2 regions of the Streptomyces sp. NBC_00464 genome follow, and region 1 is predicted to be linked to the other one. Evidence: riboswitches for the same ligand, from Rfam matches in the RefSeq annotation. Region 1 holds a riboswitch; the other holds the start of a gene.
What was found. A riboswitch is a leader RNA that binds a small molecule or an ion and turns the genes downstream of it on or off. The one in region 1 is predicted to bind glycine.
Positions count from the first base shown of each region.

Region 2: it holds a riboswitch for glycine, as region 1 does, so the genes downstream of both, gcvT (glycine cleavage system aminomethyltransferase GcvT) here and gcvP (aminomethyl-transferring glycine dehydrogenase) in region 1, are expected to answer to the same signal.

Region 1 is NZ_CP107899.1:6,860,136-6,874,527, reverse strand. It holds gene OG912_RS30850 (PhzF family phenazine biosynthesis protein) at 1-72, shown strand, start outside; gene OG912_RS30845 (CPBP family intramembrane glutamic endopeptidase) at 141-920, opposite strand; gene OG912_RS30840 (substrate-binding and VWA domain-containing protein) at 1,105-2,892, shown strand; gene OG912_RS30835 (glutamate-cysteine ligase family protein) at 3,048-4,553, opposite strand; gene OG912_RS30830 (hypothetical protein) at 5,035-5,628, shown strand; gene OG912_RS30825 (DUF5999 family protein) at 5,950-6,156, shown strand; gene gcvP (aminomethyl-transferring glycine dehydrogenase) at 6,247-9,132, opposite strand; glycine riboswitch at 9,326-9,422, opposite strand; gene OG912_RS30815 (PRC-barrel domain-containing protein) at 9,524-9,904, shown strand; gene OG912_RS30810 (DNA polymerase IV) at 9,829-11,307, opposite strand; gene OG912_RS30805 (MerR family transcriptional regulator) at 11,402-12,019, opposite strand; gene OG912_RS30800 (bifunctional nuclease family protein) at 12,183-12,656, opposite strand; gene ftsR (transcriptional regulator FtsR) at 12,710-13,453, opposite strand; gene OG912_RS30790 (FHA domain-containing protein) at 13,496-14,284, opposite strand.
Region 2 is NZ_CP107899.1:1,823,053-1,837,444, forward strand. It holds gene OG912_RS07770 (ABC transporter permease) at 1-699, opposite strand, end outside; gene OG912_RS07775 (ABC transporter substrate-binding protein) at 842-2,608, opposite strand; gene OG912_RS07780 (ABC transporter permease) at 2,681-3,679, opposite strand; gene OG912_RS07785 (enhanced serine sensitivity protein SseB C-terminal domain-containing protein) at 4,100-4,906, opposite strand; gene OG912_RS07790 (enhanced serine sensitivity protein SseB) at 5,082-5,852, opposite strand; gene OG912_RS07795 (AAA family ATPase) at 5,957-6,643, opposite strand; glycine riboswitch at 6,813-6,908, shown strand; gene gcvT (glycine cleavage system aminomethyltransferase GcvT) at 7,050-8,162, shown strand; gene gcvH (glycine cleavage system protein GcvH) at 8,263-8,640, shown strand; gene glyA (serine hydroxymethyltransferase) at 8,660-9,919, shown strand; gene OG912_RS07815 (L-serine ammonia-lyase) at 10,073-11,455, shown strand; gene OG912_RS07820 (hypothetical protein) at 11,583-11,750, shown strand; gene OG912_RS07825 (beta-ketoacyl-ACP synthase III) at 12,087-13,025, opposite strand; partial or broken gene OG912_RS07830 (acyl-ACP desaturase) at 13,028-13,504, opposite strand; gene OG912_RS07835 (SGNH/GDSL hydrolase family protein) at 13,821-14,392, shown strand, end outside.

The DNA of each region.
Region 1 (14,392 bases):
CGCGGCGACCGCACCCTGCTGACCGGTCGCGCGGTCACGGTCGTGGACGGCGAACTGCTCGTCACCCTGTAACGACGCCAGGGAGGGGGTATGCGGATCCTCCCGCACACCCCCCTCCCTGGCACGTTCCGCCCCCGGGCCTACGGCGTCGGCAGCCAGCCCACCTTCCCGGCCAGCAGCGCGTAGCCGACGAACGCACCGATATCGAGCAGGGCGTGCGCGGCAACCAGCGGCCCCACCCGCTGCCAGCGGCGGTACAACAGCACGAAGACGACACCCATCACCATGTTGCCGACGAAGCCTCCGACGCCCTGGTACAGGTGGTAGGAGCCACGCAGGACCGAACTGGCCATCAGGGCGGCCATCGGGGTCCACCCCAACTGCCCCAGCCTGCGCAGCAGATATCCCACGACGATCACTTCCTCCACGACGGAGTTCTGGACCGCCGACAGGATCAGTACCGGGAACTTCCACCACACGTCAGGCAGCGACTCGGGGACGACCGTGAGGTTGAAACCGGCGGCCCGGGCGACCAGATAGAAGGCCAGACCCGCGCTGCCGATACCCGCCGCCACCAACACCCCGCGCCCGAGGTCGGACCCCGGCCGGGTCCGGTCGAAGCCGATGGCCCGCAGCCCGGCACCCTCCCTGATCAACAGGTGCGCGACCAGAGCGACAGGCACCAGCGCCGTCGTGATCCCGAACAGCTGCCAGGCGAGATCCAGCCATGGGCGTCCCGGCGCATAGGAGCTGTTGAGCGTGGCCGCCTGATCCTTCAAACCCCCTGGTTTCGTCAAGGATCCGACAAAACTGATCAGGGCAGACACCCCGCTGGCTCCCAGCGAGAGGGCCAGCACCAACACCGTCTCCGACCGCAAGATCCGTCGTGAGACGGCCTCTTGAGGAAAAGAATCAGCCACTTGCCCCGCCTCCACCTGTACACCTGCCCTCAGTTGTGCATTCACGTCCCATGCCGCTCCCCGTCCCGCTAGGGTCTCGAATGCAGGTACGAAGATCATGCGCGACAGGCCGGGGGACGAGCACCATTGCCGATGGTGTGGTCCCCCTTTTCCTTGTTCATCCTCAAGGAGGGGCACCACCGACATGGGACGTCACAGCTTGCCCGACGACTACGCCGCGGACGGAAGCGGGGACCGTCCACCGCGTCGCCGTCGCACCGTGGCCATCGCCACCACGCTCGTTATCGCCGTAGCCGCGGGAACGGCGGTCGCGGCGCAGGGCGGCTTGCTGTCGTTCTCGAAGTCCTGCGAGGACACCGCCGTACACCTGTCCATGATGACCTCACCCGACATCGCCCCCGCCGTGCGTGCCGTCGCCGACAAGGCACGCAAGGACGATCTGAGATCCGACGGCCGCTGCGTGGACGTGGATGTGGTGGCCCGTGACTCGTACAAGGTCGCGGACGCGCTCGCGCGCGGCACCCGCGCACCCGACTACCAGATGTGGCTTCCCGACTCCGATCTCTGGCTGAACCGGGCGAAGGGCACGGGAGACGCCATCCCGATCACTCCGGGAGACTCCGTCGCCTCCTCTCCGGTGGCACTCGCCATGGTGCCCTCCGCCGCCAAGAGCCTCGGCTGGCCGGAGAAGAAGTACTCCTGGGCAGAGCTGACGGCCGCGGCCATGGAGTCCGACAAGGTGCGCCTGGGCTCGGCCGACCCCGCGCGCAGCGCCACGGGGCTGCTCGCGCTGACGAGCATCGGAATCTCGTCCGACAAGCTGGGCGGGGACAGCGACACCAGAGCCGCGGCCACCGCCAAGCTGCTCGCCCAGCGCATGTCGGACGGCGATGCCCAGGTCGTCGCGACCCTGCCCCAGGACAGTTCCGGCGCGGAACAGGGCAATCCGGCACGCAACCAGGCGGTGCTTCTCTCCGAACAGGCCGCGTTCGCCCACAACGCCGAGTCGGCGGACGGCGGCAAGCTCGACCTCTTCTACCCCAAGGACGGCGCCCCGCTCCTCAACTACCCGTTCACCCTGGTCAACGAGGACGAGCAGACGACGGACGAGAGCCGTGCAGCACTACGGTTCATGACGCTGCTGTCAGAGGACGCCGCACAGCGCACGCTGGAGGCCCACGGCTTCCGTACCGTCGACGGTACGGCGGACGAGGGCCTCGTCGCCTCGGCCGGCGGCAAATCGCCGCAGCCGTACGCCACGTCCCCCGGGATAGCGCCCTCGGACGAGACGCTGCAGGAGACGCTCGGCATGTGGACGATCACCGTGCAGAGCGCGCGGCTCACCACCGTCGTCGACGCTTCGGGGTCGATGGCCACGATCGTGCCGGGCCGCAACCAGTCCCGGATGGACGTCACCAAGGCGTCCCTGATCCAGGCGCTCAACCAGTTCACCCCGAACGACGAGATCGGCCTCTGGGAGTTCGCCACCACGCTCGACGGCGAGAAGGACTACCGCAGGCTGGTGCCGACCGCCCGGCTCGGCGACCCGGCCAAGGGCGGCGGCACGCACCGCGAGAAGCTCGCCGCGGCGTTCGCCGCACTGAAGCCCGTCCCCGACGGCGCGACAGGTCTGTACGACACCGCGCTGGCCGCATTCAAGGAGGCGCAGCGCACCTACGTGAAGGGCAAGTTCAACGCCGTCGTGATCCTCACGGACGGCTCGAACCAGGATGAGAAGTCCATCTCCCGCTCCGCCCTGATCGCCGAGCTGAAGAAGATCACCGACCCGGAACGCCCGGTTCCGCTGCTCGCCATCGCGGTCGGCCCCGACGCCGACCGCGAAGAGGTGAACGAGATAGCGAAGGTGACCGGCGGTGGCGGCTATCAGGTCAGCGACCCGGCGGAGATCCAGGCGGTGATCCTGCAGGCCGTGATGACCGCCGGACAGAGCGGTGGCGCAGCCGGAGAGTAGGGCGCGCACGGCCGGGGCGGGCCCCTCCCGCAGCCGCGGCGGGAGCGGGGCGCCCGAGAGCGGGGCATGTTCGTGACAGAGCGTGTCCGGAACACGGTACGTCCGGAACGCGGCATGTCAGAAGCAGCGTCAGAGCAACCGGCCGCCCGGCCGTCTCACCGTCCGGGGAAGTCCACCGGCCAGGTGTGCACGGGCTCGCCGTCCTGCATCAGTTCGGCGTATCGCCGGGTCATGGCGGCGAGCGCCTCGGCCCGCCCCAGCCCGGCCTCCCGCGCCCGGTGGTAGGCGTCGGCCTGCCAAGCCGCCCCGTTCACCCGCCGCCTGCAGCGCTCCTCGATGATCCCCAGGTAGTGGTCCCGGTCCGCGGGCTCGATGTTCCAGGCGTCCAGGCCCGCGGCGGCCATGGGCAGCAGTTCGTCCCGCACGAGTTTGACGGCCGGCACCCGGGTCAGCCCGCCGGAGCGGCCGGGCCGGGGCCAGAGCAGTTCGGCGTCGATCCCCCGGCGGCAGGCGGTCTCGAAGTTCTCGGCCGCGGCAGTGAACGGCATTCGCGTCCACACCGGACGGGATTCCTCCGCAAGAGCCCGTACCAGTCCGTAGTAGAGCGCGGTGTTGGCGATCACATCGGCGACGGTCGGGCCCGCGGGCAGCACCCGGTTCTCCACCCGCAGGTGCGGGACGCCGTCCGCGAGCCCGTACACCGGGCGGTTCCACCGGTAGACCGTGCCGTTGTGCAGGACGAGCTCCTGGAGCCGCGGCACCCCTCCGTCGTCGAGGACCCTGAGCGGGTCCTCCTCGTCGCAGATGGGCAGCAGTGGGGGAAAGAAGCGGAGGTTTTCCTCGAAGAGCTCGTACGCCGAATCGACCCACCGCTCACCGAACCAGGTTCTCGGCCGCACCCCCTGATTCTGCAGTTCGGGCGGCCTGGTGTCCGTGGCCTGCTGGAAGAGGGGCGGCCGCGACTCCCGCCACAGCTCCCGGCCGAAGAGGAAGGGGGAATTGGCACCCATGGCCACCTGCACCGCCGCGACGGCCTGGGCCGCGTTCCACACGTCCGCGAAACGTTCCGGAGTCACCTGCAGATGCAGCTGCACCGAGGTGCAGGCCGCCTCGGGGGTGATCGACCCGGAGGTGCAGACCAGTCTCTCCACGCCTTCGATATCCAGGGAGAAATCCTCGCCGCGCGCTGCCACCATTTGATCGTTCAGCAGCGCGTAGCGGTCCACGTCCGAGAGATTGGACCGGACCATGTCCTCGCGTCCGAGGGTGGGAAGTATTCCGATCATCATGATCCCGGCATCGACCTCGGCGGCCTTGCGGTCGGCATATCCGAGACCGGTCCTCAGCTCTTCCGCCAACTGGTCGAGAACGCGGCCTGAAAGATTGTGTGGAACTATGTTCACTTCGAGATTGAACATCCCCAGTTCCGTCTGGAAATCTCCGCTCGCGATGCGATCCAGAACCTGCCCATTCAACATCTTCGGCATACCGTCGGCACCGGCCAGATTCAGCTCGATCTCCATGCCCATGAGGCTGCGCGGCCGGTCGAACCTCCGCTCCGCCAGAAGCCTCCCCAGCCCCTCCAGGCACTGGTGGAGCTTCCTCCGGTACTTCTGCCGGTCGGACAGGTCAAACGCGCCCGCAACGACCTTCTTCCCCATCGAAGCATCCCTCCTCGAGTGGGCGGCCCGCGGCCCAGGCCGCTCGCGTCACGATCGATAATGCCCAGGCGGGGAGATCCATAACGCCCCGCCGGTGTCGCACACCCGCTAATCTGATGACCGAGGCCCGGGGCACATTCACTCGGCATGACACAGTGCGCAGATTCCCCGTTCGGCATACAGGGAAAGCACCGACACGTTTCGGCCTACCGCGGCGCGGGAAAAACCCGAGGCGGTGGCTGCGCCGCTCGCGCCGAATCAGCGTAATCTCCGCATAATTGAGTCCGGATACCGCCTTGCCGGCAATAGCCGTGGCGGCTAGTGGAAACACCGCGTGAACACGTGTCGTATAAACTCCGCGGACGAGGCAGAGAGTTGACGCACCGGCCCAGTCACCGGCCTCCTCTGGCCCCGCACGCCGACAGCGCCGTCTGCACCCGCCCACGCTCCACCGTGTCTCCGAAGTGAGAGGCGACCCACTATGCCGCTGCATGTACCCCCGGCTCCCGCGCCCGCTCTGCGCAGCGTTCTCGCGGCGCTCGGTTCACCGACCGCGGTCCGCGAGGCCCGCACCCCCGCTCTGCGGTCCGCCCAGGGACCGCTGAGCCCCGAACACCCGCTCCCCGTCCACGTACTGGACCGAATCGGCCCGGACGGGCTCGCACCCACCACCCGGCTCGCCGCATGGCGCTTCCTGATCCGCAGCACGGAGCGGGCCGTCGCCGCGGCGGACACGATGCTCACCCCGGACGGCTGGGCCTTCTCGCACTTCTTCGAAGGCCCGTACATCGCCTCGACCGAACTCGCCCTGCGCCAGGCGGAGGCGGCGGCGACGCCCTACCAGCCGCGGCTGCTGTCCATTCCCGAGCTCTACATGCTGGCACTGTGGCTCCACGGCGACACACAGGCAGACGCCTCCGGCGGGTCCCCGGCCCCGGCCGATCTACTGGTTCCGCTGGCTCCCGCCCCACCGGGTATCGCGGCGCACCGTCCGCACCGGGTCGCTGATCTACTCCCCGTGATCACCACCCGTATCGCACCCGGCCCCGGCCCCCTGCTCGGCTCTCCCGCCTGATTCCCGGCTCCCCCCACTTGATGGCACTGTGCCCCGCCACCGGACTCGGTGGCGGGGCACAGTGCCATCAAGTGGGGGCCCTCGTGCCCATCCGGACTAGCCCCATCCGGCCACCCCGAACCACCCGAAGTGACAGTGCAGTTGCGTTGAACCGCCCGGGCGGGTGATGCGTCATCAGAGGAGAAGAAGTGCTGCTGCGAAATCCCTGCGGATTGACGCCCGTGGGGCAACACTGGGACCGGACCGATCGATACGGGGGCGGCCATGAACACCTCTTCAAGCCGCAGGACACTCAACTCAACGCAGCGAAAGAACCCGTCCATGTGCCAGCACCAGCCACCCTGCCCGACAGCCGACTCAGCCGACCGGGAAGCCGCCCGCCTGGTGGCGCACCATCCTGAGCAGGGCTGGAGCCTGCTGTGCAACGGCGTCCTGCTCTTCGAGGACACCGGTGAGCTGCTCCCGGACGGGCAGATCATCGCCCCGCACCGGCCGCTGGAAACGGGCCGGGTCGTGAAGGCGGCCTGAGCGGCCGGTACGAAAGGGGCCGGCCCGGAGAAGTCTCCGCACCGGCCCCCACGCATGTCCGCGTCACGCCCTGTGTTCCGGCGTCATCGTTCAGTTGTCGTACTCGTCCAGCGGCGGGCAGGAGCAGACGAGGTTGCGGTCACCGAACGCACCGTCGATCCGGCGCACCGGCGGCCAGTACTTGTCGGCTACCGAGACCCCGGCCGGGAAGACGGCCACCTCACGGCTGTAGCCGTGCTCCCACTCCCCGCCCAGCGCGGCCGCGGTGTGCGGCGCGTTGCCCAGCGGGTTGTCGTCCGCACTCCACTCGCCCGAGGCCACCTTCTCGATCTCGCCACGAATGGCGATCATCGTGTCGCAGAATCGGTCCAGCTCCGCGAGGTCCTCGCTCTCGGTCGGCTCGATCATGAGCGTCCCCGCGACCGGGAACGACATGGTCGGCGAGTGGAAGCCGTAGTCGATGAGGCGCTTGGCAACATCGTCGATGCTGACTCCGGTCGCCTTGGAGATGGGACGCAGGTCCACGATGCACTCGTGCGCGACCAGTCCCGCCGGGCCGTTGTACAGGATCGGGTAGTGCGGCTCCAGCCGCTTGGCGATGTAGTTGGCCGCGAGTACGGCGACCTGCGTCGCACGCTTCAGGCCCTCGCCACCCATCAGGCGTACATAGGCCCAGGAGATCGGAAGAATTCCTGCCGAGCCCCACGGAGCTGCCGAGATCGGTCCGACACCGGTCTCCGGACCTGCGGCGGGCTGCAGCGGGTGGTTCGGGAGATACGGCGCCAGATGCGCACGCACGCCGACGGGACCGACGCCGGGACCGCCGCCACCGTGCGGGATGCAGAAGGTCTTGTGCAGGTTCAGGTGCGAGACGTCGCCGCCGAAGTGGCCCGGCTTGGCCAGGCCGACGAGAGCGTTGAGGTTGGCCCCGTCCACGTACACCTGACCGCCGGCGTCGTGCACCTCGGCGCAGATGTCGGCGACGTGCTCCTCGAAGACACCGTGGGTGGACGGGTAGGTGATCATGAGCACCGCGAGCTCGTCGCGGTGCTGCGCGATCTTGGCGCGGAGGTCCTCGATGTCGACCTCGCCGTCGTCGGCGGTCTTCACCACGACGACCTTCATGCCGGCCATCACGGCGCTCGCGGCATTGGTCCCGTGGGCGGAGGACGGAATCAGGCAGACGGTCCGGCCCTCGTCGCCGTTGGCACGGTGGTACGCGCGGACGGCCAGCAGCCCCGCGAACTCGCCCTGCGAGCCGGCGTTCGGCTGAATGGAGACCGCGTCGTAGCCGGTGACCTCCGCCAGGCGCTCCTCCAGCTCACGGATGAGCGTCAGGAAGCCCTCGGCCTGCTCGGCCGGTGCGAACGGGTGCAGCGCGCCGAACTCGGGCCAGGTGATCGACTCCATCTCGGCGGTCGCGTTCAGCTTCATCGTGCAGGAGCCGAGCGGGATCATGCCGCGGTCCAGCGCGTAGTCGCGGTCGGCGAGCTTGCGCAGGTAGCGCAGCATCGCGGTCTCGGAACGGTGCTGGTGGAAGACCGGGTGGGTCAGGAACGCGTCGGTGCGCAGCAGACCCTCCGGCAGCGCGTCGGCGGTCGTGGCGTCCAGTGCCTCGATGTCGCCTTCGGCGCCGAACGCGGCCCAGACGGCAGCGATCTGCGCGCGGGTCGTGGTCTCGTCGCACGCCATCGAGACCAGGTCGCCGTCGACCAGCCGCAGGTTGACCCCGCGGTCACGGGCATCGGCGACCACCTCGGCGGCCTTGCCCGGGACCCGGACGGTGAGCGTGTCGAAGTAGGTACCGGTCACGACGTCGACACCGGCGGCCCGCAGCCCCTCGGCCAGGATGGCCGCGTAGCGGTGGGTGCGCCGCGCGATCGTGCGCAGCCCGTCGGGGCCGTGGTAGACGGCGTACATGCCGGCCATCACGGCGAGCAGCACCTGGGCGGTGCAGATGTTGCTGGTGGCCTTCTCGCGGCGGATGTGCTGCTCGCGGGTCTGCAGGGCCAGCCGGTACGCCTTGTTGCCGTCCGCGTCCACGGAGACACCGACGAGACGGCCCGGAAGGCTGCGCGCGAACTTCTCGCGTACCGCCATGAAACCGGCGTGCGGTCCGCCGAAGCCCATCGGGACGCCGAAACGCTGCGTGGTGCCGACGGCGATGTCCGCGCCCAGGTCGCCGGGCGAGGTGAGCAGGGTGAGTGCCAGCAGATCTGCGGCCACGGTGACGATCGCGCCGAGCTCGTGGGCCTGCTCGATGACGGGCTTGATGTCCCGCACGGCTCCGGATACGCCCGGGTACTGCAGCAGCACGCCGAAGACGCCCTGCTCGGCGATCTCGGCCGGAATGCCGTCGGTGAGGTCCGCGACGACGACCTCGACCCCGGTCGGCTCGGCGCGGGTCTCGATGACGGCGACGGTCTGCGGCAGCGTGTCGGCGTCGACCAGGAAGACGCCCTTCTTCACCTTGCCGACGCGCCGGGCCAGCGCCATGGCCTCGGCGGCGGCGGTGCCCTCGTCGAGCAGCGAGGCGCCGGAGGTGGGCAGCCCGGTGAGCTCGGCCACCATCGTCTGGAAGTTCAGGAGGGCTTCGAGGCGGCCCTGGGAGATCTCGGGCTGGTACGGCGTGTAGGCCGTGTACCAGGCAGGGTTCTCCATCACGTTGCGGAGGATCACCGGCGGGGTGAAGGTGCCGTAGTAGCCGAGCCCGATCATCGGGGCGAGGACCTGATTGCGGTCGGCGAGGAGGCGCAGCTCGGCAAGGACCTCGGCCTCGGTCCGGGCGTCCGGCAGCTTCAGGGCTTCGGCACTCTTGATCACATCGGGCACCGCGGCGGCGGTCAGCTCGTCGAGCGAACCGTAACCGACCTGGGCGAGCATCTTCGCCTGTGCCTCGGCATCGGGACCGATGTGGCGCTGCTCGAACGGGATTCCCTGTTCGAGCTGGGAAAGCGAAGTGCGACGGGGGGTCATGATGGAGGCCTCCTGGTCTGTCACGACCTGCGAGGGGCACCACGGCGCGGGGTGCCCGAACGGCCTCCCCCTCTGTCATCTCAACCTGAGAGCTTCACCGGTGCCCGCGGGGCGCACCGGCTTTCACCGTCGGTGAGGGAGAGATCCGGTCCGGCCGTGGCCATGCGGAACCCGCCCTGCTTTCCAGAGTGACCTCGTCCATGCGGTACGGGGGCCTGAGAGATTCCGGGGAGGATTTGCTCCTTCGGCGCCTCCGGAATCTCTCCGGAGGACTCTCCCGCACGGGGTCAGCAGCCATAGTCAGCCTACCAGCGGGGTACCCGGCAGAGATCTCGAGTGGCCAACCCCACGAATCTGCACTTCTGTAGTGCCTGTGGAGTAGCCGCGACCCATGGGAGGGACCGTGCAGACCGACATCGATCCGCGCAGTCTGATCGGCCGCAAGGCGTTCGACCGCAAGGGCACCAAGATCGGAACCGTGGACGAGGTGTATCTCGACGACGCGACCGGTGTGCCCGAATGGGCGGCCGTTCGCACCGGACTGTTCAGCCGGGATGCCTTCGTCCCGCTGGAGCCCAGCGAATTCGTCGAGGAAACGCTGCGCATCCCCTTCGACCGCGCCCTGATCAAGGACGCACCCGACTTCGGCGTCGGCCGCCATCTCTCGCCGGAACAGGAGCTTCAGCTCTACCGGCACTACGGTCTGGACTCGGCGCCCGGCGAGAGCGCCCCGGACCGTGACTTCGGCAGACTCGCCGGCCAGGACGAGTAGTCCACCGGGTTCCGCACAAGCGGCAGCGGATCGGCCGGCTGCAGTTCCGGATCGTCGATACGGAACGTGCGGACCCGGCCGGGCTCCGATTCCGGTTCCTCGAACCGCACCGTCACCCGCCCGACCCCGCTCCCCTGCACCCAGCCATGCCCGTACGTGTCATGGCGGACGTCGTGCCCGGCCGGCCAGCGCCGCGCGGCAAGCTGCTCGGCGCTCTCCTGCACGGCCTCCTCGCCCGCATGCTCTCCCTCGTCCGTCCGCTCTCCCTCGTCCGCCACCGCGTCCCCACCCGTCTCGGCGGTTCCGGGGGGCTCGGCGGCCGTCCGCTCGCCCGCCGCCTGGGCGAACAGGTCCTCCTGGGTGAAGTCGGCGAGCCCGGTGACGCCGACGCCCAGCAACCGCACGCCCCCGGTCGTGTCCACGGACTCCAGAAGCCGTGCAGCGGCCTCTCTGACGACTGTGGGGTCGTCGGTGGGCCCTCGGAGCGTCTCGGAGCGGGTGAGGGTCGAGAAGTCGTAACGCCGCACTTTCAGCACCACCGTGCGCCCCGACCGGCCGGCGGCCCTCAGGCGCTGGACGCAGCGGTCGGCCAGCCGCTCCACCTCGGCCCTGACCCGGACCCGGTCGTGGAGATCCGTGTCGAAGGTGTCCTCGACCGATACCGATTTCGCGTCCCGCTCGGCGACCACGGGCCGGTCGTCGTAGCCGAAGGCCATGCGATGCAGGGAGCTGCCGTGCGCCTTGCCCAGGAGCCGTACGAGTTCCGCCTCGCCCGCTTCGGCGAGGTCGTTGATCGTGGTCATGCCGGCGCGGCGCAGATGGTCCGCGGTGGCGGGCCCGACGCCGGGCAGGGTGCGCACCGTCATGGGCGCCAGCAGTTCCCGCTCCGTGCCCGGCTCTATCAACAGGATTCCGTCGGGTTTCGCCTCTTCGGAGGCGATCTTCGCCAGCATCTTGGATCCTGCGAGCCCGACGGAGCCGCTGAGCCCCGTGACCGCCTCGATCGCCCCGCGCAGCTGCTCGCCGATCTCCATGGCCGAAGCCGTGTCGTCCGCTGTGCCGCCCGCCTCCAGGTCGACGAAGGCCTCGTCGAGGCTGAGCGGCTCCACGAGAGGTGAGAGGCGGCCCAGCAGCTCCATGACCTGGTCGCTCACCGTGCGGTAGAGCGTGAAGCGCGGCACCAGGTAGGCCGCGTTCGGTGCCAGCCTTCTGGCCTGCGCCATCGGCATCGCCGAGTGCACCCCGAAACGCCGCGCCTCGTACGAGGCGGTGGCGACGACCCCCCGGGGCCCGAGTCCACCCACCACGACCGGTTTGCCGCGCAGACTCGGCTTCGCCGCCTGCTCAGCAGAGGCGTAGAAGGCATCCATGTCCAGATGCAGGATGGTGGGCGCGGCTCTCACATCAATCGATGGTGCCCTACGGCACTGACAGTCGCCCTGTCGCAACGGCGGCCGCGCCCCGGATTTCCGGGGCGCGGCCGTTCTCCCGTCCGGTTCAGCCCGCCCGGTTGCGCCGACGGGCGAGTTCGTCGGCGGGGTTGTTGCCGATCAGTGTCTCGCCGGTGTCCACGCGCTCCCCGTGCAACTGCGACAGCGCGGCGTCCACGTCCCGCCACACCACCCCGACGGCGATGCCGAAGACCCCCTGCCCCCCTTGGAGCAGCTCGACGACCTCGGCGGGCGAGGAGCACTCGTAGACGGTCGCTCCGTCACTCATCAGCGTCATCCGCTCGAGATCCTGGAAGCCTCGGGCCCGCAGGTGCTGCACCGTGGTGCGGATGTTCTGAAGCGCCACCCCGGTATCGAGGAAACGCTTCACGATCTTCAGGAGCACCACGTCCCGGAAGCTGTAGAGCCGCTGTGTGCCCGACCCGTAGGCCGGACGGACACTCGGCTCCACAAGGCCCGTGCGAGCCCAGTAGTCGAGCTGCCGGTAGGTGATCCCCGCAGCCGCGCACGCCGTCGGTCCTCGGTAGCCGATCTCGTTGGCCGATGTCATGCCGTCCCCCGCCACCGCATCCGGCGCAGCCGGTTGCCTGATGGTGTGGCCGGCTGTACTCCCCTGCTGCGGATACGGCCCACCCACTGCCGTACCGTCGCCGCTGCTTCTCACGCCGACCTCCGTCCTTGACCTGCCCACTCGAAGGTAGGCAGTCACCCGGGGTGCGTCAACGATCGCCACACTCGGCACGCCGAGTGATAATCACCCTGAGGGTGGTTTCCCGTGACTCACGACCGGGAAAGGCTTGTCGGATGCGCTGGAGCCCCTTGGGACGTCACTGACTGTTCGTACCGAAATCCTCCGGAGAGATCTGGTCGAGGAACTCGCGGAACTTCTCCACCTCGTCCTCCTGCTCGTCGGGAATGGCGATTCCCGCATCGTCGAGCACCCCGTCACTGCCGTAGATCGGCGTGCCGGTGCGCAGGGCGAGCGCTATGGCATCGGAAGGCCGCGCGCTCACCTCGACTCCGCTGGCGAAGACCAGCTCCGCGTAGAAGACCCCTTCTCGCAGATCCGTGATCCGGACCTCGGTGAGCTCCTGGCCGACGGCCTCGAGCACATCCTTGAAGAGATCATGGGTCAGCGGCCTGGCCGGAGCCATGCCCTGCTGGGCGAAGGCGATCGCGGTCGCCTCACCAGGACCGATCCAAATGGGGAGGTACCGGTCGCCTCCCACTTCACGCAGGAGCACGATCGGTTGGTTGGAGGGCATTTCCACCCGGACACCCACAACGTCGAGCTCGTTCACACAGCAACCCTAGGACGTGCTCGGCAGGTTTGGGTAGTCGGGCCCCACCGGGATCAGTGGAGACGGATCTGCAGAGCGGCCTGGACGAGGGCCGAGTGCAGCCGCACGGAGAGCTCGGCAAGCTCTTTCGCAGTAGCCTCGGCATGCGCTCTGGTCTGCGGATTCCGGTGCCGGCGCAGGGGTGCGACAACTTGCTCGATCAGCCCGGCTTCCCGATCCGCGGCCGCTCTCATCGCCCGAAGATGTCGCGGTTCCAGACCGAATCGGCCCAGATCCGCCACAAGCCTGGCGATGGTGACCGTCTCGGCGTCGTAGCCGCCCTCCGCCGACGGTGCGACCAGGCCGTAGGACTCCCACGCGTCGAGGTCGCTCTCCGTGACCTCGGCAGCGGCCAGAAGCTCGGCACGGCCGATACGGGCCGCTGTGGCACGTCCCGGCCCACTGATCCAGTCGCCGTCGGTCAGGTCCCGCTCACCGCCCGGGGAGGGCAGAGCGACCTGTTCACCCCGGGCGAGGGCGTCCAGGTGCTCCCGGATGACCTTCAGGGGCAGATAGTGATCCCGCTGCATCCGGAGCACCTGAGCGAGCCGCTCGACATCTTCGGAGCGGAACTTCCGGTAGCCGGAAGGTGTCCTCTGCGGTTCGACGAGCCCCTCGGCCTCCAGGAAGCGGATCTTGGAGATCGTGACTTCGGGGAACTCGTCCCGTAGCTGCAGGAGTACCGTGCCGATGCTCATCGGACGGTCGTCGGCGGTGGCGGTGCCGTGTCCGGCACCGCCCGTCGGTGTTCTCAGCATGGACCTTCCTGGGGGATCCCCCCGACCAGGTCAGGGGGCGAGTCAGATACCGCGCTGGCTTGCGTAGAAGACCAGCCGGTATTTGCCGATCTGCACTTCGTCGCCGTTGGACAGCGCGACGGAGTCGATGCGCTCACGATTGACGTAGGTGCCGTTGAGACTGCCCACATCGCCCACGGTGAAGCTGCCGTCGGGGCTCCGGCGGAACTCCACGTGCCGACGCGACACCGTCACGTCGTCGAGGAAGATGTCGCTCTGCGGGTGACGGCCGGCCGTGGTCAGCTCGCTGTCCAGGAGGAAGCGGCTGCCCGAGTTGGGACCCCGGCGCACCACGAGGAGCGCCGAACCGAGCGGCAGGGCATCCACAGCGGCCTGGGCCTCGGGCGAGAGCGAAGGCACGGACGTCTGCCCGGTCGCCTCCGCCTCGTAGGCCTCCAGGCCGGAGATGGAGATGGTCGACGTCGTCTCCGAGGCCCGCTCGGGGACCCCGCCACGCAGCGGCGCGCCGCAGTTGGAACAGAAACGACTGGCCTCGGCATTGCGGTGCCCGCACCTCGTACAGACCGGCATGGACGAAGCCTCCTGCCTCGGGGCGAACCCTCCACCCGTACCTGAGGTTGACGGTTCTCCGAAACCTATGCGGCCGGGACCGGCAGGGTCAACGGACGACGCGCCGGAACCACCCGGATTGTCACCCCCCGAACCAGCCACCTGATCGCGGAAGAGGGGGCGCTCGCCGCCCTGCTCCTCGGTCTGGCCATGGCGCGGCGCGCGATGGCGTGCGGCTTCATCGCGAGCGCTCTTGCCGAACAACTTCCCAAACAACTTCACGGGCGATTCCCCTTGACCGAAACAGACCCGCCCGTGGGGCAGGACGAACCCTGAATGAACACACCTGCCGACCCGGACATCTTCACAACGTCCGTAGGCACTCGACAG
Region 2 (14,392 bases), 5.0 Mb from region 1:
GTCCTCGCCCATCGTCTCCAGCATCCCGGCTCTGGTGATGCGGGCGTAGAGCGCGGAGTAGAGGAAGGCCAGGGAACACCACGGGATCAGCAGGTTCCACGCCCAGTCCAGTGGACTGTCCATGAAGGGCACGTAGTTGACGGCTTCCCAGACGGGCCACTGCACCGTCAGCACGCCCAGCGCGAGCATGCCGGTGAAGAAGATCGGCAGGGAGACACCCGCGAGCGCGACGCCCATGAAGACGCGGTCCAGGATCGAGCCCCGCTTGAGCGCGGAGACGACACCGATCGCCACACCGCTGACCAGCCAGATCGCCGCAGCGCCGATGGCCAGCGAGAACGTGATCGGGATGCGCGCGGTCAGCTCGGGCCAGACCTCGACGTGGTTCTTGAAGGAGTAGCCGAAGCACGGCACACCACAGTGCGTGACCTCGGGGCCGAACTTGAAGTCGGCGCCCACGAAGATCTGCTTGATGAAGTGCCAGTACTGGATGTACAGCGGCTGGTCGAGGCCGAGGTTCTGCTTGACGGCGAGGATGGACTGCGGATTGGCGTCCTTGCCCACGTACTGGGCTGCCAATTGGTCCATCGTCTGCCCGGCAAGTCGGGGGACGAGGAAGAAGATCGCGAAGGTGACTGCGCTGACGATCAACAGCAGCAGTACCGCGCCGAAGACGCGTCGGATGATGTACGCAGCCACAGCTATCCGGCGCCGGTATCTGCTCGCCGGGGGTTACCCGTGCGTCTCGACACCGTGCCTTCACCTGCCTTTCGGGACAATTCTGAGGGGTTCGGAGGCCGCTCCCCGGGCCGCGTGCGCGGCCCGGGGAGCGGGACCGTTCCTACTTGGCGGAACCCATCAGCACGTAGTCGTACATGCCGAGGTAGGCCTGGGTGATCGTGACGTTCGTCGCGGACACCGGGCGGAGCAGCAGGTTCTTGCGGTAGATCAGCGGCACGGCGGTGGCGCCTTCGGCGACAGCACGGTCGACGTTGGCCCAGGCCTTCGCACGGGCGGCGTCGTCGGTGGTGGCGATACCGTCGTTGAGCAGCTTGTTGATCTTCGGGTCGTTCAGTTCCTGGACGTTGTTACCACCGGACGGCTTGATGGCCGAGCCGTTGATGATCTGGTCCAGGAAGCCGAAGCCGGTCGGCCAGTCGGCACCCCAGGCGCTCATGATCATGCCGAGCTTGTTGGCGTGCACGTAGCTCGGGTTGCCCGCGAAGTTCTGGAAGTACTTGCCGGCCGGGAAGCTCTTGATCTCGGCGTTGATGCCGATCTTCTTGAGCGAGGCCTGCACCGCGGTGACCATGGACATCTCGGCGGGGCGGTCGGAGCGGGCCGAGATCTTGGTGTCGAAGCCGTTCGGCTTGCCACACTGCTTCAGCTCGTCCTTGGCCTTGGCCTCGTCGCCCTTGTGGCCGGCGGACTCGTACTGGTCGAACTTCTCGTAGCCGTTGACCGTCGGCGGCAGCAGGGTCGTCGCGACGTCACCCTTGGGGTCGCCACCCTGGGCGGCCTGGACCGACGCCTTGTCGATGCCCCACTGCACGGCCTTGCGGCAGTGGATGTTGTCGAACGGCTTCACGTTGACGTTCAGACCGATGTACGAGGTGGCGCCCGCGTACGAGTTGTCGGTCTGCTTCTTCAGGTTGGGCTTGGTCAGCACGTCCGGCTGGGTCGCCGGGGCGACACCGGTGCCGGCACCGTCAACGGTGATGTTGTCGGAGATCAGGTTGTTGTCGACCGTCTCCTGCTTGACCTTGAAGCGCACCGTCACCTTGTCCGGCAGGGCCGGGCGCAGCGGGTCGCTCTTCGCGTCCCAGTTCTTGTTGCGGACGAGGGTCGCGCCGCGGCCCGCGTCGTAGGACTCGAACTTGTACGGGCCCGAGGAGACGATGCCCTTGACGTAGTCGGCACCCTTGTCCTTCGCCGCCGGCACGGGGGCCGTCTGCGAGAACGTCGCCAGGTAGTCGAAGTCCGCGAAGGCGTCCTTCAGCTTGAAGACGATCGTGGAGTCGTCCGGCGTCTCGATGGAGGCGATGCCGTCCGGGTTCTTGTCCTTGTACGGACCCTGGTACTTGTCGCCGCCGACGAGGTGTGCCTTGAAGTACGTCGGGCCGTTGGACAGGGCCTCGGGCGCGAAGTTGGAGCGCTCGACGGCGTACTTGATGTCCTTCGAGGTGATCGGGGTCCCGTCCTCGAACTTGAGACCCTTCTTCAGCGTGTACGTCCAGGTCTTCGCGTCCGGGCTCGCCTTGCCGAGGCTCTCGGCGAGGTCCGGGACGATCTCCAGACCCTCCTTGCCGGCAGCCGGCTTGAAGGACGTCAGGGTGCGGCCGTACAGGCGGGAGAAGTTCTGCACCCAGCCGTAGTACGTGTTGCCGGGGTCGAGGGAGTCGGGCTCGTCCGACATCTCCAGCTTGAGGGTCCCGCCCTGCTTGTCCGACGGGTTGACGATCGAGGTCAGCGCGGCGTCAGTGGCGCCGGAGCCGCCCTTGCCGCCTGTGCTGCCGCTGCTGTCGTCGTCGGAGCCGTTGCACGCGGACGCTCCGAGCATCAGGACCACAGCCGTGGCGACCAACGCGGTCGTTTTTCTGGTCTTCACCTGAGGAAATCCCCCTCGATCGATGGTTGCCGTGGCATGTCGCACGTCGTTGTGACGAGCGCCCGGGCACTACTACTTACTACGGGGGTCGAGCGCATCACGCAGCCCGTCTCCCAGCAGGTTGAAAGCCAGGACCGTGACGAAGATGGCCACGCCCGGCACGATCATGTACATCGGGTCGTTCCGGTAGAAGTCGATCGCGTTGGTGAGCATCCCGCCCCAGGAGGACTGCGGCGGCGCGATACCGACACCCAGATAGCTGAGACCCGCCTCGAAGAGGATGTTCGAGGGGATGAGCAGCGTGGAGTAGACCAGAATGGGCGCCACCAGGTTCGGCAGCAGCTCCCGGAAGAGAATGAAGGGGCCGCGGGCACCCAACGACCGTGCCGCTTCGACGAATTCGCGATTGCGCAGGCTCATGGTCTGGGCGCGGACGATGCGGCCCATGTACGGCCAGCTGAAGAAGCCGATCACGAAGATCAGTACGCCGATCCGCAGCGGCAGCCCTTCCAGGCCGAACGCGCCGTCCTGGAGCGCCGCCGAGATGGAGATCGCGAAGAGCAGCAGCGGGAACGCCAGGAAGGTGTCCATCATGCGGCTGATGACGGTGTCCACCCAGCCGCCGTAGAAGCCGGAGACCACACCGAAGAAGACGCCGATCACCACGGAGAGCAGGGTGGCTCCGACCGCGACGACCAGGGACACCCATGAGCCCTCGATGATCCGGGTCATGATGTCGCGGCCGTACTGCGGTTCGACGCCGAGCGGGTGGCTCCAGCTGATGCCGCCCCAGTCGCCCTTGGGGGCGAGCAGAGCGGGGTCGATGAGGTCCTGGTGGAACTCGTTGGGGTCCAGGCCGAAGACGGCCTGGATCGGCTTGGAAAGCACGGCGAGCAGGATCAGCAGGATGACAACGATGCCGCCGGCCACTGCCACCTTGTCGCGCTTGAAGCGCGTCCAGGCGATCCGTCCGAGCGAACGGCCTTCGATCTGGCTCTGTTTGACTCCCGTGAGTACTGCCTCCGGCTGCGCCTGGGCAGCCGAACCGGTGGTCTCGATCGGTGCGGTCACAGTGCCTCTGACCCCTCCCGCCGGCGGTGGCCGGCCCCTACTCGCCGCGGTGACGGCCTGGCGCGTGTCAGCCGCGGCGCTTACTGCGGCTGATGTGTTCGGTGCGATGAATGCGTCTGTGGAGTGACCGCCGGTGCAACCTCGTACAAAGGGCGGACGATCCCCACTAGCCGGGAGTCTTCAATGCCGTTGCGATCACCCGCCAGACCTGACGGGGAATGTTTGCTCAAACGTGATGCGGTCAGTGAGCTTCCGTTATCCGGACAGTTTGATCGAGTGAGCGGACCACTCGGCCGCTAATCCACCAGAACGGACATGACGCCCAACGGACTCTATTGGGTGGCTATTTGGGTGACCACGGCAGATGTCTTGTCCGCCGGATAGCCGTTTGTCCGGTCCTGGGAGGGGGCTCGCGCGGGCCTAGTAGGCGCGCGGGGCGGGGCCCGGGGACTGCGGGTAGCCGTAACCGGGAGCGACGACGGCGCCACGGCCGGCCGGGGCGTGCGGCTCGCGGTCGTAGAACGGACGGGCGTTGGCCCGCAGCCACATCGCGACCGGGTCGTACTCGTCGGCCATCGCGACCGTGGAGACCGGGAGTCCCTCCGGGACGGTGCCGATGGACTGCTGCATCATCGCCCGCACGGCGTCGACGGACGGCGCGCTCGTGTCGTACAGATCGAGTCCGATGGCGAGGTACGGGACGCCGAGCGCGGGCTGCACCCAGGCGCGGCGCAGCGAGCGGATCGCGGGGGTGCGGTGGGCGTTCTGCGTGAGCTGGGCGTAGAACTGCGGGATCTCGATGGCGGGTTCGCTGATCCGCAGCGGTCCGGCGGGCATCCGGTCGAGGCCGGTGGCGATCCGGCGGAGGTCCAGCCAGGGGATGCCCACGCCGCCACCGGGCGCGTGCGGGTTCAGCCAGATGCCCCAGCGGTCGGGGAACAGGGCGCGGGCGATGTCGCGGCCGCTGATGACCTCGTGGTCCCGGTTCCAGCCGCTGGCGGAAAGCTCCTGGGCGGAGGTGACGCAGGGGGCGTAGCCGAGGCCCTCGATCTCCATGTTGCCGTACTGGGCGTCGGGTGAGCCGGCCCGGCCGTGCCAGAGCAGCATCCAGATCCGGTCGGCCGCCAGGGCCTGGAGGAGTGCCTCGTACGCGTCGTAGCGCCCGGGCGTCACTTGGCGCAGCATGTGCTCGACCTGCCCGGCCTCCGCGCTGCCTGACGCACTCACCCTGGGTCCCGCCCCTCTTCGATCCAACGTCTCGGCCTGCCGCTTCCCGGGCTCTCGGGGACGGCGCGGTGCCGAGGCACCAGCCATCAAACCAGCTTATGCGGCGGCCCTGACACCGACTTGACTCCGCGGGCCACAGCCGTCGGCCCGCGGCGCCGGTCCCCTTGCCGTCCGGCTACTCGGCGGGGCGCTGATAGAAGGGCCGCACCCGTGCCCGCATCCAGTCGGCGACGGGGTCCTGGGCCACGTCGAGCAGCACCAGATTGACCGGCCAGGGCACCTCGACGCGCCCCAGCGCCCGGCCGAGGGCGTCCATGGGGGCGTTGCGGCCGGCGCCGTCCCAGGTGGAGAACTCGATGCCGACGAAGAGGACGGGGTCGCCGCCCTCGATGCTGGCCAGGGCGCGACGGGCGCTGAGCACGACGCCGCTCGCCTCGAACTCCCCGGCCGCGGCGGACAGGAAGTCGACGGGCTCCTGCTGCCAGTCCGGCTCGTACAGCCGGACCCGGCCGCCGCTGGACGGTCCGTCGAGCGGGGTGCGGCCGGTCCGGCAGAGCTCGGCGACGGCGGGCGGCGGCAGCGGCACGCCGACCGCGCCGCCCGGGTTCACCGCCATGCCGAGCTGCGGGGGCAGGCCCCGGGCGAACTCGCGGGCGGGGGCCACGGTGAACGACATGTGGGCGCCGACGCAGGTGAGGAACTGCTGTTCGGAGCTGAACACGGGGACGTACGGCGCGCCCTCGATGTCCAGCGTCGGCAGATCGAGGTCGGTGGCATCCGGCGAGCCGCCGTTGGGCAGGGGCACCCAGAGATGGCTGCGGCCGAGCACCTCCACCAGCCGGCCGCCCGCCTCCGGGCTGCCGAGCGAGGCGCTCAGCACTTCTTCGAGCTCGTTGGCCGGCCATCCGCCCTGCGGATGGGTCCGGGCCGGTGCCGGAATGTCCACTGTCTCCCTCTCTCACCCCATGTCGTGCAGCAAGAGATTAACGCCGCCCACCCGGGTCCCCGCCCACGCGCACACGCGCTGTCCAGCCTTCGGACGGCTTTGTCTCAGCCCTCACCCTGTGCGTCTGCGAATGTGATCCGCGTCAGCAGCCCCGCAGCCTCCCGGTCCAGCAGCACCGCCGAGGCGCATCCGAGCGGCAGCAGGCCCGACTCGGTGTCCCGCAGCAGCCGCCGCACGGCCCTGCGATGGCGGGCGAACGCATATCCGGAGACTCCGCGGCCGCGCTCGCGCTGCCCCTCCCGGGCCGTCCGCGGGGTGACGTCGAGCAGGACGAGGTGCAGGATGCGGCCGCGCCGCCGGGCGTCACGGGCCAGCCAGCCGCGCACCCAGGCCTGGGTGCCGCAGTCGTGGACGACGACCGAGACGCCGGAGCGCAGCACCCGCCACAGCCCCCAGTAGTGGGCGACGCGGACGAGCGGGCGGTAGAGGGCGTACGGGAGTAAGCGGGGCATCCGGGCCGCCCAGCGGTCCCTGGTGTCCTGGGAGTCGATGGCGTGCGCGGCGACGGTCCGCGCCATGAGGGTCGACTTGCCGCTGCCGGGCAGTCCGGAGACCACCACCACGTCGCCCGCCGAGAAGTGCAGGCTGCGCGGGCTGCGCCCGTCCCGCTCCCGCAGATCCCGCACGACAGGTGCGTGCGGTCCCACCCTCTCCCTGGTCGGCGCCCCCGGCTGCGCGGGCAGTGCGCCGTGCGCGACCCCCGCGGTCGTCGCGTACCGCTGCAACGTCATCGCCCTCCCCCTGTCGGCTGACCCACACCTGCCCAAGAAGTGTAAAGAAAAGGTAATGCGGCACAACCGTCCGACCCGCCGGATCCCGCCGGAGACCGGTATCGGTACCGGCCCCCCACTCTCCCGCAATGCGTGCGATGATGACCCGGTCAACTGCATATAGGCCGTTCGAATCCGCGCGGGAGAGTCCCGGCCACAGCGTGCCGGGCGCCGAAGGAGCAAGATCCTCCCTTGAATCTCTCAGGCCCCGTACCGCGTGGATGAGGCAGATCTGAAAAGCGAGTCGCCCTGCGGCTCCACCCAAGGTGCAAGCCGAACCCCTCCGGGGCCTCTCGGCGAACCTCTCAGGTTCCGATGACAGATGGGGAGGGATCGTCCTCGTCGTCATGCCCTGGGAGCCTTATCCATGAGCACCGCCCGCCTCACTGCCCTCGATGCCCTGCACCGTTCGCTGGGTGCGACCATGACCGACTTCGCGGGCTGGGACATGCCCCTGCGGTACGCCAGTGAGCGCGACGAGCACAACGCCGTCCGCACGAAGGCCGGCCTCTTCGACCTCTCGCACATGGGCGAGATCACCGTCACCGGCCCCGAGGCCGTGGCCCTGCTGAACTTCGCGCTCGTCGGCAACATCGGCACCGTCTCGGTGGGCCGCGCCCGCTACACGATGATCTGCGCCGAGGACGGCGGCATCCTGGACGACCTGATCGTCTACCGGCTGGGCGAGACCGAGTACATGGTCGTCGCCAACGCGGGCAACGCCCAGATCGTCCTGGACGCCCTGACCGCGCGCGCCGACGGCTTCGACGCCGAGGTGCGCGACGACCGCGACGCGTACGCGCTGCTCGCCGTCCAGGGCCCGGCGTCCCCCGCCATCCTCGCGGCCGTCACCGACGCCGACCTGGACGGTCTGAAGTACTACGCCGGGCTGCCGGGCACGGTCGCCGGGGTCCCCGCGCTGATCGCCCGTACCGGCTACACCGGCGAGGACGGCTTCGAGCTGTTCACCGCCCCCGAGCACGCCGAGCAGTTGTGGCGGGCCCTCACCGAGGCGGGCGCCTCCCGCGGCCTGATCCCGTGCGGGCTCTCCTGCCGCGACACGCTGCGCCTGGAGGCGGGCATGCCGCTGTACGGGCACGAGCTGACCACGGCGCTGACGCCGTTCGACGCCGGTCTGGGCCGGGTCGTGAAGTTCGAGAAGGAGGGCGACTTCGTCGGCCGCAAGGCCCTGGAGGCCGCCGCCGAGCGCGCCGAGACCGCCCCGCCCCGCAAGCTCGTCGGCCTGGTGGCCGAGGGCCGCCGGGTGCCGCGCGCCGGTTTCGCCGTCGTCGCCGACGGCCAGGTCATCGGCGAGGTCACCTCGGGCGCGCCCTCGCCCACGCTCGGCAAGCCGATCGCCATGGCATACGTCGACGCCGCACACGCCACGCCCGGCACCGCGGGCGTGGGGGTGGACATCCGGGGCAGCCACGAGCCGTACGAGGTCGTGGCGCTGCCGTTCTACAAGCGCCAGAAGTAGACGTAGGGCGGAACGGGCGCTGCGTAAGTGACGCAGTCCTGTCTCACACCGTAAGACCATCGTTCATCAGCACTCCCCCGCGTACAGGAGAATTCAGGTCATGAGCAACCCCCAGCAGCTGCGGTACAGCAAGGAGCACGAGTGGCTGTCGGCCGTCGAGGACGGTGTGGCCACGATCGGCATCACGGAGCACGCGGCCAACGCGCTCGGTGACGTCGTCTACGCCCAGCTCCCCGAGGTCGGTGACACGGTGACCGCGGGCGAGACCTGCGGCGAGCTGGAGTCGACCAAGTCGGTCAGCGACCTGTACTCGCCGGTGACCGGCGAGGTCACCGCATCGAACCAGGACGTCGTGGAGGACCCGTCGCTGGTGAACTCCGCTCCGTTCGAGGGCGGCTGGCTGTTCAAGGTACGCGTCGCGGAGGAGCCGGAGGACCTGCTCTCCGCCGACGAGTACACCGAGTTCTCCGGCAACTGAGACCCCAAGGGACCACCTGATGTCGCTTCTCAACTCCTCCCTCCACGAGCTGGACCCGGACGTCGCCGCCGCTGTCGACGCCGAGCTCCACCGTCAGCAGTCCACCCTCGAGATGATCGCCTCGGAGAACTTCGCTCCGGTCGCGGTCATGGAGGCCCAGGGCTCCGTCCTGACCAACAAGTACGCCGAGGGCTACCCCGGCCGCCGCTACTACGGCGGCTGTGAGCACGTCGACGTGGTCGAGCAGATCGCGATCGACCGCATCAAGGCGCTCTTCGGCGCCGAGGCGGCCAACGTGCAGCCGCACTCCGGTGCGCAGGCCAACGCCGCCGCGATGTTCGCGCTGCTGAAGCCGGGCGACACGATCATGGGCCTGAACCTGGCCCACGGCGGTCACCTGACCCACGGCATGAAGATCAACTTCTCCGGCAAGCTCTACAACGTGGTCCCGTACCACGTCGACGAGACCGGCACCGTGGACATGGCCGAGGTCGAGCGCCTGGCCAAGGAGTCCAAGCCGAAGCTGATCGTGGCCGGCTGGTCCGCCTACCCCCGCCAGCTGGACTTCGCCGCCTTCCGCCGCATCGCGGACGAGGTCGGCGCGTACCTGATGGTCGACATGGCGCACTTCGCCGGTCTCGTCGCCGCGGGCCTGCACCCCAACCCGGTGCCGCACGCCCACGTCGTCACGACCACCACGCACAAGACCCTCGGCGGTCCGCGCGGCGGCGTGATCCTCTCCACCCAGGAGCTCGCCAAGAAGATCAACTCGGCGGTCTTCCCGGGTCAGCAGGGCGGCCCGCTGGAGCACGTGATCGCGGCCAAGGCGGTCTCGTTCAAGGTCGCGGCGACCGAGGAGTTCAAGGAGCGCCAGCAGCGCACCCTCGACGGCGCCCGCATCCTCGCCGAGCGTCTGGTGCAGCCGGACGTCACCGAGGTCGGCGTCTCCGTCCTGTCCGGCGGCACGGACGTGCACCTGGTCCTCGTGGACCTGCGCAACTCCGAGCTGGACGGCCAGCAGGCCGAGGACCGGCTCCACGAGCTGGGCATCACGGTCAACCGGAACGCCATCCCCAACGACCCCCGGCCCCCGATGGTCACCTCGGGTCTGCGGATCGGCACGCCGGCGCTCGCCACCCGCGGTTTCCAGACGGAGGACTTCACCGAGGTCGCCGAGATCATCGCCTCCGCGCTGAAGCCGTCGTACGACGCGGACGACCTGAAGGCCCGCGTCGTCGCGCTCGCCGAGAAGTTCCCGCTGTACCCCGGTCTCAAGTAGTCCGACCGGCACGTTTGCGTATCGGGGAGGGGCACCGCGCACACTGAACAGTGAGCGCGGTGCCCCATCCCTTGCCCCCGCTCTTCGGGCCCACCCCGCCCGTACCGCACCACCCGGCAGACAACGACGTCTACCACTGCTTAGGAGTCACCCGTGGCCATCTCGGTCTTCGACCTGTTCTCGATCGGCATCGGCCCGTCCAGCTCCCATACGGTCGGCCCCATGCGCGCGGCCCGTATGTTCGCGCGCCGGCTGAAGAACGAGGGCCTGCTCGCCCACACCGTCTCGATACGCGCCGAACTCTTCGGCTCCCTCGGTGCCACCGGCCACGGCCACGGCACCCCCAAGGCCGTCCTGCTCGGCCTGGAGGGCGAGTCCCCCCGTACCGTCGACGTCGAGACGGCGGACGACCGGGTCGACGCGATCCGCTCCACCGGCCGGCTCAACCTCCTCGGCATGCACGAGATCGCCTTCGACGCCGACGAGCAGCTGATCCTGCACCGCCGCAAGGCGCTGCCGTACCACGCCAACGGCATGACGGTCTTCGCGTACGACCACGAGGGCGCCCTGCTCCTGGAGAAGACGTACTACTCGGTCGGCGGCGGCTTCGTCGTCGACGAGGACGCCGTCGGCGAGGACCGGATCGTCCTCGACGACACGGTCCTCAAGCACCCCTTCCGCACCGGCGACGAGCTGCTGCGCCTCGCCCGTGACACCGGCCTGTCGATCTCCTCGCTGATGCTGGAGAACGAGCGCGCCTGGCGCACGGAGGACGAGATCCGCTCCGGTCTGCTGGGCATCTGGCGCGCCATGCAGGCGTGCGTCTCCCGCGGCATGTCCCGCGAGGGCATCCTGCCCGGCGGCCTCAAGGTCCGCCGCCGCGCCGCGAACACCGCCCGCCAGCTGCGCGCCGAGGGCGACCCGCAGACCCACGCGATGGAGTGGATCACCCTCTACGCGATGGCGGTCAACGAGGAGAACGCCGCGGGCGGCCGCGTCGTCACCGCCCCGACGAACGGCGCGGCCGGCATCATCCCGGCGGTGCTGCACTACTACATGAACTTCGCGGCCGGCGGCGCGACCGAGGCGGAGAAGGACGACAGCGTCGTCCGCTTCCTCCTGTCCGCCGGCGCCATCGGCATGCTGTTCAAGGAGAACGCCTCCATCTCCGGCGCCGAGGTCGGCTGCCAGGGCGAGGTCGGCTCCGCCTGCTCCATGGCCGCGGGCGCCCTCGCCGAGGTCCTCGGCGGCACCCCCGAGCAGGTCGAGAACGCCGCCGAGATCGGCATGGAGCACAACCTCGGCCTGACCTGCGACCCGGTCGGCGGGCTCGTCCAGATCCCGTGCATCGAGCGCAACGGCATGGCGGCGGTGAAGGCCGTCACCGCGGCGAAGATGGCGCTGCGCGGCGACGGCATCCACAAGGTCTCCCTCGACAAGGTCATCAAGACCATGAAGGAGACGGGCGCCGACATGAGCGTCAAGTACAAGGAGACGGCCCGGGGCGGGCTCGCGGTGAACATCATCGAGTGCTAGGGCCTCTCGTTTGGATCAGGCCGGGCTCGCGGGGTCCGGCCTGATCCAAACGAAAGGCCTTAGGCAGGACCGGGCGTTCAAGTCCGGCTTTAGGGTGCCTGATTAGGCTCCCGGGCCCGAGGCGCGGGTGCGGCCCGACGAGCCGACCGGGCGGGTCGTCGTGGACGGCCCGCACACCGGATTCGTGCGGCCGGTCGACGTGCTGGTCGATGCCCGCACGCACGCCTTCGATCCGCGTGCGGACGCCCTCCCGCTGTACCGCAACCTCCTCGCGAGCGGCACGGTGCGCCTGTGACGCAATGCTTCGGCCGACGGTGAGGACTTCGTTCCCGGCGGTCTCGACCTGACCCCGGACTTCCACCCGGTGCGCGTCGACGGCAGTGTCGAGCCCCGCGTCACCGTGCTCGGCGCACCGTCCGAGGGTGCCCGTTCGGTCCACGCTGACCTGGCTCAACGGGTTCCGGGAGGTACTGGAGGCCTAGGGGCTGTGCCTGGGCCGGCCCCCGCGAGTGCGGCAGCACCACCAGCCGTCGGCGCGGCGCCGCAGGGGCGGACTCCGGCCGGCGAAGCACCGCCCACCATGACCTGCGTGCGGTGGCGACCGGGTCTCGCGTCACGACGGCCTCGTCCCTCAGGGGCAGCGGATGACCTGGCCCGCGTAGGCCAGACCACCGCCGAACCCGAACAGCAGGGCCGGCGCACCGGAGGGGATGTCGCCCCGCTCCAGTGCCTTGGACAGCGCCAGCGGGATGCTGGCCGCCGAGGTGTTGCCGGACACGACGACATCGCGGGCGATGTACGCGTTGCCGGCCCCGAGCCGCTTCACGAACGACTCGATGATCCGGAGGTTCGCCTGGTGAAGCACCACCGCGCCGAGTTCCTCCGGCGCCACCCCGGCCTTGTCGCAGACGCTGCGGGCGATGGCCGGAAGCTGGGTGGTCGCCCAGCGGTAGACCGACTGTCCCTCCTGCTGGAAGGTGCCGTTCGCCCCCTCGATGCGCACCACGTTGCTCAGCTCGGGTACGGCCCCCCACACGACGGGGCTGATCTCCGCGTCCGGGGCCGCCTCGACCACGGCCGCGCCCGCGCCGTCGCCGACGAGCACACAGGTGGTGCGGTCGTCCCAGTCGGTGAAGTCGCTCAGCTTCTCGGAGCCGATGACCAGGGCCCGGGTCGCGGAGCCGGCCCGGATGGTGTGGTCGGCGGTGGCCAGCGCATGGGAGAAGCCCGAACAGGCGACGTTGATGTCCAGCGTGGCCGCGCCGAGGATGCCCAGTTGGGCGGCGACGCGGGCCGCGGTGTTGGGAGAGCGGTCGATCGCCGTGCAGGTCGCGACGAGGACCAGGTCGATGCTGTCGGGGGAGATTCCACCGCGGCTCAGCGCGTGCTTGCCCGCCTGTGCGGCCATGAAGTCAACGGTCTCGTCGGGTCCGGCCACATGCCGCGTCTCGATGCCCACGCGGCTGCGGATCCATTCGTCGCTGGTCTCGATCCGCCGTGCCAGATCGTCGTTCGTCACGACGTTCGGGGGTTGGTAGTGGCCCATGCTGACCACGCGTGACCCTGTCACTGTTACTGCTCCTTCGAATCCGCGAGAGACCTTCTCTTCGCCCGCATCGTTGCACTGACCTCGTCGAACCGCGCTGCCTTGCCCGTCATTTCGGACAGAAGACGGCCCAGTTCGTCCTGTGCTTCGGCGCCTTCCGGACCGAGGCCGACGAATCCGAGCACGTTCAACTTCCGCAGGACCGGCAGCAGAACATCGTCGCGGTGGATCCGTACGTTGTAAATTCCCTCGACAGCCAGTTGCCGGGCAGCCTTCCGGAATCCCGGAATGGAGTGTCCGGGCATCCGGAACCGCGTGATGACGTCCTTGAACGCCACCATGGTCCGGTCGGGCTCCACCTCCAGCGCGGACTCCAGAAGGTTCCGGTAGAAGAGCATGTGAAGGTTCTCGTCCTTGGCGATACGCGTCATCATCCGGTCGCAGACGGGGGCGCCGGAGGCCAGGCCGGTGTTGCGGTGGGCCATGCGCGTGGCCAGTTCCTGCACGGTCAGATTGAGTGACCTGGCGTCATGTCCGTTGTATGGCCGCGTGATTCGAAGTGCTCGACAGGTATCCAGGGTTGCCAAGTGCCCAAGTACCCGGATCGCGACGGGAGTCGTGTGACGCCACCGCTCACCCATGGGCCGATGCGAGGCCAGGACCCCGATCCAGTCATTCGAAATATTTCGAATGATTGACCGCAATTATCGGAAGGGCTAGCCTGCCGCGTGATCCGGCGGGCGTACGGACGGGATGCCGTCCGTACGCGGACGCTTTGTGTTTCGTCCCGTTTCCCCACCGCACAGAGGGAACACCTTCATGAACCGAAGATCCTCGCTCATCAGTCTGATCACCGCCGGGGCGCTCCTCGCCGCCGTCTCACCGGCACTCGGAGCCGCCGACGCTCCGGGGGCGGACCACGCACCCGGGCCCAAGGAGCGGAACGCTCACTGGGTCGCCGCCTGGACGTCGATGCCGCAGCTGACGGAGCCGTCCAACATGCCGCCGGCACCGTTCACCCAGGACGACTCCGTGCTGACGGACACGACGCTGCGGCAGACCGTCCACGTCTCGGCGGGCGGCGACCACATCCGGCTGCGGTTCTCCAACGCGTTCGGCGGGGCGGTACTTCCCCTCACCAAGGTCTCCGTGGCACTGCCGCTCGACGACCGCGCCGGCACGGGCGCCGTCCGGGAAGGGACCACGCGCACGGTCACCTTCGGCGGCAGCACCTCGGTGGCCGTCCCGGCCGGCGCGCAGGCCGTCTCCGATCCGCTGGACTTCCGTATCGCACCCGGCTCCAACCTGACGGCGACGGTCTACCTGGCCGACGGGCAGGCGTCCACCGCCATCACCTCGCACCCCGGATCCCGTACGACCTCGTACCTCCG